Linked DNA regions of Granulosicoccus antarcticus IMCC3135. The main gene of each other region encodes a partner of the protein of the gene in region 2 in a complex. Links are inferred from orthologs where the notes say so. Each region holds a gene or a part of one and is shown on either strand. Other genes may lie near its edges.

Region 1 (3,346 bases), 890 kb from region 2 along the record:
GTCAGCGCACCATCACCAATGACGGCAACGACCTTCTCGGGGCCCTGTGCAGGGTCGGCCAGAGCCTGGCCCGCCGCTTTCGTGGCTGGTGGCTGGTCGCTCGCACTGCTGTTTCTGGTTCGCTGGCGTGCCGCCAATGCCATGCCCAGAGCCGCACTGATGGATGTGCTGGAGTGCCCGACACCGAAAGTGTCGTACTCGCTCTCAGCGCGATTGGGGAAACCTGCCAGGCCACCTTGCTTGCGCATGCTTGGCATCTGATGGCGTCGACCGGTCAGAATCTTGTGGCCATAGGTCTGATGCCCCACATCCCAGACGAGCTTGTCTCGCGGGGTGTTATAGACATAGTGGATGGCAATGGTCAGCTCGATGGTGCCCAGACTGGAGCCCAGGTGGCCGCCAGTACGTGACACGGACTCCACCACGAAATTTCTCAATTCGTGAGATAGAGCAGGGAGCTGGTTCACATCGAGCTTGCGCAGGTCTGACGGTGCGTCAATGCGGTCCAACAGGGGGTAATCCGTCGCTTTGGTCATGGTGTCACATTAGATACGTAACGCGGATTATCACTGTTGTAAGACTCAAATTACAACCCGAGTTGCAAAAACGTGTGAAATTCCCATTACTTTGACGCGGCCGTCAGCCTGTGCTAGCGCGATTGGCGAAAGTGTGTATTGGCAGTTTTAGCGCTGAATCGGCTGATTGGCAGCGTGCTGAAAGCCTTGTCTAAAAATTACGTTGCACAATATAGGCCGAAAGCATTCGCAGTTCGTCAAAATCCGGTCCGAGCCCGTCGAGCTGTGACAAGGCTGTCTGGTGCATATTCTGAGCATGCTCGCGAGCGCCCTCCAGGCCTAGCAGTGCCGGGTAGGTGGGTTTGTTCAGGGCAATGTCGGCACCCTGTTTCTTGCCAAGCGTTTCAGTATCGCTGACGACATCCAGAATGTCGTCCACAATCTGGAAGCACAGACCGACGGCCCCTGCGTAATTTTCCAGCCTGGTCTGTAATTCTGACGTCTCGGGATCAGCCAGCATGGCAGGTAGCAGTACGCTGGCTTTGATCAGGGCCCCGGTTTTGTGATTGTGCATGTTTTCCAGCTCGGCCAATGTCAGCTTGCGACCGACCGATTCCAGATCAATGGCCTGGCCTGCAGCCATGCCGTGGGCACCACTGGCTTGACCCAGAATTTCGACCATGCGCAATTTGGCCGTGGCGGACACCAGAGGGTCGCGATTCAAGGCCAGAATCGTGAATGCCAGCGCTTGCAGAGCATCGCCTGCCAGAATAGCGGTCGCCTCATCAAATGCCTTGTGACAGGTAGGCTTGCCCCGCCTCAAATCATCATCATCCATGGCAGGCAGATCGTCATGGACCAGAGAATAGGCGTGCATCATTTCAAGAGAGCAGGCGGCGACATCGACCCGATCAAGTGACAGGCCCAGAGCCTTGCCAGTGGCATAGGTGAGTATCGGACGTATGCGCTTGCCGCCATTGGTTACCGAGTAACGCATGGCTGAGGGCAGTCGGGTGCCACTGATTTTGGGATCCGGCAAATGCAGAAGCAAGGCTGCGTCGACACGTTGCTGATAGATCTTGAGAGTTTCAGTGAAAGCTGCGTCGACCTGAATAGGGGTAGGAGTCAGAGTTGACATCAATTTTCCGCAACAGGTTCGAAGTCTGCCAAGCCATCATTGTCCGCTGAGTCCTCGGCGGTGTCATCCATGAGTATTTTCACTTTCTGTTCAGCTTCGCTCAGGCTTTGCTGGCAGAAGCGCGACAAAGCGACACCACGCTCGAATTGCTCCAGAGAACTTTCCAGTGACTGATCGCCGCTTTCCAGTGACTCAACGAGGGTTTCCAGTTCGCCGAGTGCGTCTTCGAACTTGGTGGACTTGGGTATTTTTCGCGTTTTCTGCGACACGTGCGTACTCTTCTGGTGTGCTCAAGTCGTAGTTTACGGGATTGGCGCTCATCCGGCAGCCTCGTGTGATGTTGCAGGTGATGTTGCAGGCAAGCCAGTGCTCTGCGCACTGGCTGTCTGGCCAGTCTAGTCCAGCAGATCGATGGCCTCATGCAGGCGATGAATGCCATCCACCTGCAGCCCCTTGATGGCTTTTTTGGGCAGGTTGCCATAGGGGACGATCGCTCGCTTGAATCCGTGTTTGACGGACTCCTGCAAGCGTTCCTCACCATTGGAGACCGGGCGAACCTCGCCTGCCAGGCCGACTTCACCAAATACCACAAGGTCACTGGGCAGAGGGCGTGTGCGAAAAGATGACAGAGCCGCCAGCAGGACGGGCAGGTCGGCAGCGGTTTCGGATATACGAACGCCTCCGACCACGTTGACATAGACATCCTGGTCAAACATGGCAATGCCTGCATGGCGATGCATGACAGCCAGCAACATTGACAGGCGGTTCTGTTCCAGTCCCAGAGAGACGCGCCGAGGACTGCCTGAGTGGCTGGTATCCACCAGCGCCTGGGCCTCCACCAGCATGGGTCTTGTACCTTCTCGCGTAACCATGATGACACTGCCGCTGACCGGCTCCGGATGCCGGGACAGGAAAATGGCAGATGGGTTCTTGACGGCCTTCAAGCCCGACTCATCCATGGCAAAGACACCCAGCTCATTAACAGCGCCAAAGCGGTTCTTGACAGCACGAATGACTCGATAGCGGCTGCCGGGGTCGCCTTCGAAATACAGGACGGTATCGACCATGTGTTCCAGCACTCGCGGACCTGCCAATGCGCCTTCCTTGGTGACATGCCCAACCAGAAAGATGGCCGTACCTGTCTGTTTGGCGTAACGCACCAGTCGGGCTGCACTTTCGCGTACCTGGGCAACGGCTCCAGGCGCCGAACTCAGCAGCTCGGTATACATTGTCTGAATGGAGTCAATGACCATGACATCCGGCTTTTCCTGGCTGGCATGGCCAAGAATGGCTTCTACCTGAGTCTCTGCCAGTAGCCGCAGATTCTTCTCTGGCAAGTTCAGACGTCGTGCCCTGAGTGTGACCTGTTGCAAGGATTCTTCACCGGTGATGTACAGCACACGACGCTGCTCACTCAGATAGGCCAGGCTCTGGATCAGCAAGGTTGACTTGCCGATACCCGGATCGCCGCCAAGCAGTGTCACTGAACCCGAGACCAGTCCACCCCCCAGCACACGGTCAAGTTCGGAGAGTCCCGTGCTGACACGTGCCTGCTCGACCATGGTGACATCGGAGGCATTGGTGATGCCATTACCACCAGCGTAGCCACCGTAGCGGGCATTGGTGGCCGCCGCCGTTGCTGTGCTGGCAGGGCCTACAACTGCTGTAGATTCTTCCAGCGAGTTCCATTCAC
Region 2 (2,922 bases):
GTGCCCACGGCGGCCCCGGCCAGCAGGCGAGCCTGACCGTCCTTGCAGGCATTCGGAAAATCCTGTGCCTTGCGAATATCCTTAACGGTGATCATGCCGCGCAGTTCGAAGTCGTCATTGACGATTAGCACCTTTTCGATCCGGTGCTTGTGCAATTGTTCGATAGCTTCACTGCGAGGCGCACTTTCATGCACCGTCACCAGTCGCTCGCGCGGCGTCATGATGGCGGAAACCGGTTGATCCAGACGCGTTTCGAAACGCAGATCACGCTGGGTCACGATGCCGGCCAGTGTCTTGCCTTGCACCACTGGCAATCCGGATATGCCGTGCTGGGCAATCATATCCATGACCTGACGGATGGTGGTATCAGGCGTAATCGTGATGGGTTCGGTCACCACACCACTTTCATGCTTCTTGACGCGTGAGACTTCAGCAGCCTGACGTTCAATGGACAGATTCTTGTGGATGATGCCGATACCACCTTCCTGCGCCAGAGCGATCGCAAGACGTGATTCGGTTACGGTATCCATCGCGGCAGAGAGCAGCGGGATATTCAGTCGCAGGGACCGGGTGAGTTGTGTTGACAGGTCGACATCGCGTGGCAAAACCTGCGAATGCCGAGGTGTCAGCAGAACATCGTCGAAAGTGAGAGCTTCTTGGGTGACGAGCATCGATTAAGACAACCATAGGGGCAGACAGGATGCGGGCGAAGTATACAGTGATTACAGGCCTTGCCGGTGTATGCTTCACACCGTGGATAAAAAGATATTTACAGTCAGCCGCCTGAATCAGGAAGTTCAACGACTTCTGGAAACCGGATTCGGCACACTTTGGCTACAGGGCGAGCTTTCCAACTTCAGCCGACCGGCCAGTGGGCACTTTTATTTCACCCTGAAAGACAGCCAGGCACAAATACGTTGCGCCATGTTCAAAGGTCGCAACCGTTATATCGACTTCCAGCCAGAAAACGGCGAAGCCGTCATTGTGCGCGGCAAATTGGGTCTTTACGCTGCGCGTGGTGATTACCAGCTGATCGTGGAGCACATGGAACCTGCCGGTGCCGGCAAGCTGCAGGCAGCCTTTGAAGCGACCAAGCGCAAGCTGGATGAGCTGGGCTGGTTTTCCCAGGATCTGAAACAGACGGTTCCGGCCCTGCCCCGCACCATCGGCGTGGTGACCTCACCCACCGGTGCAGCACTGCGAGATGTGCTGCAAGTGCTGGCGCGGCGTTATCGTCAGGCCGATATCATCATCTACCCGACCCTGACTCAGGGCGCAGCAGCCGCACCCGCCATCGTCCGAGCTTTGCAACAGGCCAACCGGCGCGCAGAAACCGATGTCCTGCTATTGGTTCGCGGCGGTGGTTCTCTCGAGGACTTATGGGCCTTCAACGAAGTCGCCGTGGCTGAAGCCATCAAGGACAGCGTCATCCCTGTGGTGGCAGGCATCGGCCACGAAGTCGACATCACCATCAGCGATCTGGTTGCAGACCTGCGCGCACCCACGCCCTCGGCGGCCGCAGAACTGGCAACCCCTGACGGCAACAGCCTGCAGCACCGTGTCAGCGCAGCCTCCAAGGCCCTCTATCGGGCGAACCAGGCCCGCCTCGACGACAGTCGCCAGCGCTTGAACCAGCAACTCGCTCGACTACACCTGCGCCACCCCGAGCGTCGCTTGCGAGAACAGGCACAACGTGCCGATGAACTGGAAATGCGTTTGACTCGGGCCTGGGATGCACAGAAACAACGCCGTATGTCGCGCCAGCAGGCCCTCAGAGCCCGCCTGGAAGCGAGTTCACCCGCTGTTCGCCTTGCACGCCATCAAGCTCTCTGGCAGGCTATGGAAGCTCGAATGCGCGTCGCCATCGGTAAACGGCAAGATCGTGCTCGCTCACGTTTCGAAATCATGGCACGAGCGCTGCATGCTGTTAGCCCTCTCGGTGTGCTGGAACGTGGTTATGCACTAGTCAGAAAAGATGGAAATATCGTGTCGCAGGTCAGCAGCTTGCAGCCTGGCGACAAAATTACAACCAGGCTCTCAAATGGTGAATTCAGTGCCATTGTGAGCAGTACAGACTCTTTGAAACCTTGAATATTACCTACACAACTATTGCTTTTTCTTCAAATAACTGGTAAAAAGCGGCGCTGCGAAATTTGTGACTAGAGTAGGTAGTCACATGGCAACAATCACGTCCAAGAGAGCTGCTGGCACTCGTGCCACAAAGCTTCGGGTTCGAACATGAAGACCGGAAGTACACCAGCCGCCGAAAAGGCTTCTACGGAGAATATTGCCTTGTCCCCTACCTCTGAAAACAAGCCCGCCAAGAACAAAGCCAGTAGTAAAAAAACTGCGGCTAAAAATACTGACATAGACAACGACCAAGTCGACGCTGAAGAAGATTCAGCCGGGAAGTCAGCTTCTGCCATCGGTAGTACATCTACCTCAACGAAGGTTTCAAAAAAGAAAGTGCCTGTGTCCAAAACCAAGAAAGTTGCTGCAGCCCCTGTAGTGAACAATGATTATGATGATGATGACGGTGACGATGAGCTGGAGGTCTCCAGCAAATCCACGGTTGTCCCTTACGAGCGCGGCAACGGCCATTACATGACCAACGAGCAGCTGCAGGAATTCAGTCAGAAACTGGCCGAATGGAAGCAGCAGCTGATGGAAGAAGTGGATCGTACTGTGGGGCACATGAAAGATGATGCCACCAACTTTCCTGACCCGAACGATCGTGCCACACAGGAAGAAGAATTCAGTCTGGAACTGCGCACCCGAGATCGGGAAAGAAAGCTGATCAAGAAAATCAACGAAGCCCAGAAGCGCATTGATGACGATGAGTATGGTTACTGCGAAACCTGTGGCATCGAAATAGGCGTCAAACGTCTAACAGCACGCCCCACTGCCGAGCTCTGCATAGAT

The links.
Region 1: the proteins of xseA (region 2) and IMCC3135_RS29735 are in contact, whole or in part, in a cryo-EM structure (PDB 8TXR), measured with the Escherichia coli proteins. The link is inferred for Granulosicoccus antarcticus IMCC3135 from one-to-one orthologs.

Annotation. Positions count from the first base shown.
Region 1 is NZ_CP018632.1:6,863,921-6,867,266, reverse strand. What follows is about bases 288-3,151. They hold IMCC3135_RS29735 (exodeoxyribonuclease VII small subunit), read right to left. Parts: upstream 1,923-3,151; coding sequence 1,653-1,922; downstream 288-1,652. Other genes in these bases: radA (DNA repair protein RadA), read right to left, coding at 2,049-3,151; ispA ((2E,6E)-farnesyl diphosphate synthase), read right to left, coding at 727-1,653; dxs (1-deoxy-D-xylulose-5-phosphate synthase), read right to left, coding at 288-536. Also shown: more of dxs, read right to left, coding at 1-287; more of radA, read right to left, coding at 3,152-3,346. UniProt on the Escherichia coli protein: Bidirectionally degrades single-stranded DNA into large acid-insoluble oligonucleotides, which are then degraded further into small acid-soluble oligonucleotides.
Region 2 is NZ_CP018632.1:5,973,629-5,976,550, forward strand. It holds xseA (exodeoxyribonuclease VII large subunit), read left to right. Parts: upstream 1-753; coding sequence 754-2,091; downstream 2,092-2,922. Other genes in the region: guaB (IMP dehydrogenase), read right to left, coding at 1-671; dksA (RNA polymerase-binding protein DksA), read left to right, coding at 2,548-2,922. UniProt on the Escherichia coli protein: Bidirectionally degrades single-stranded DNA into large acid-insoluble oligonucleotides, which are then degraded further into small acid-soluble oligonucleotides.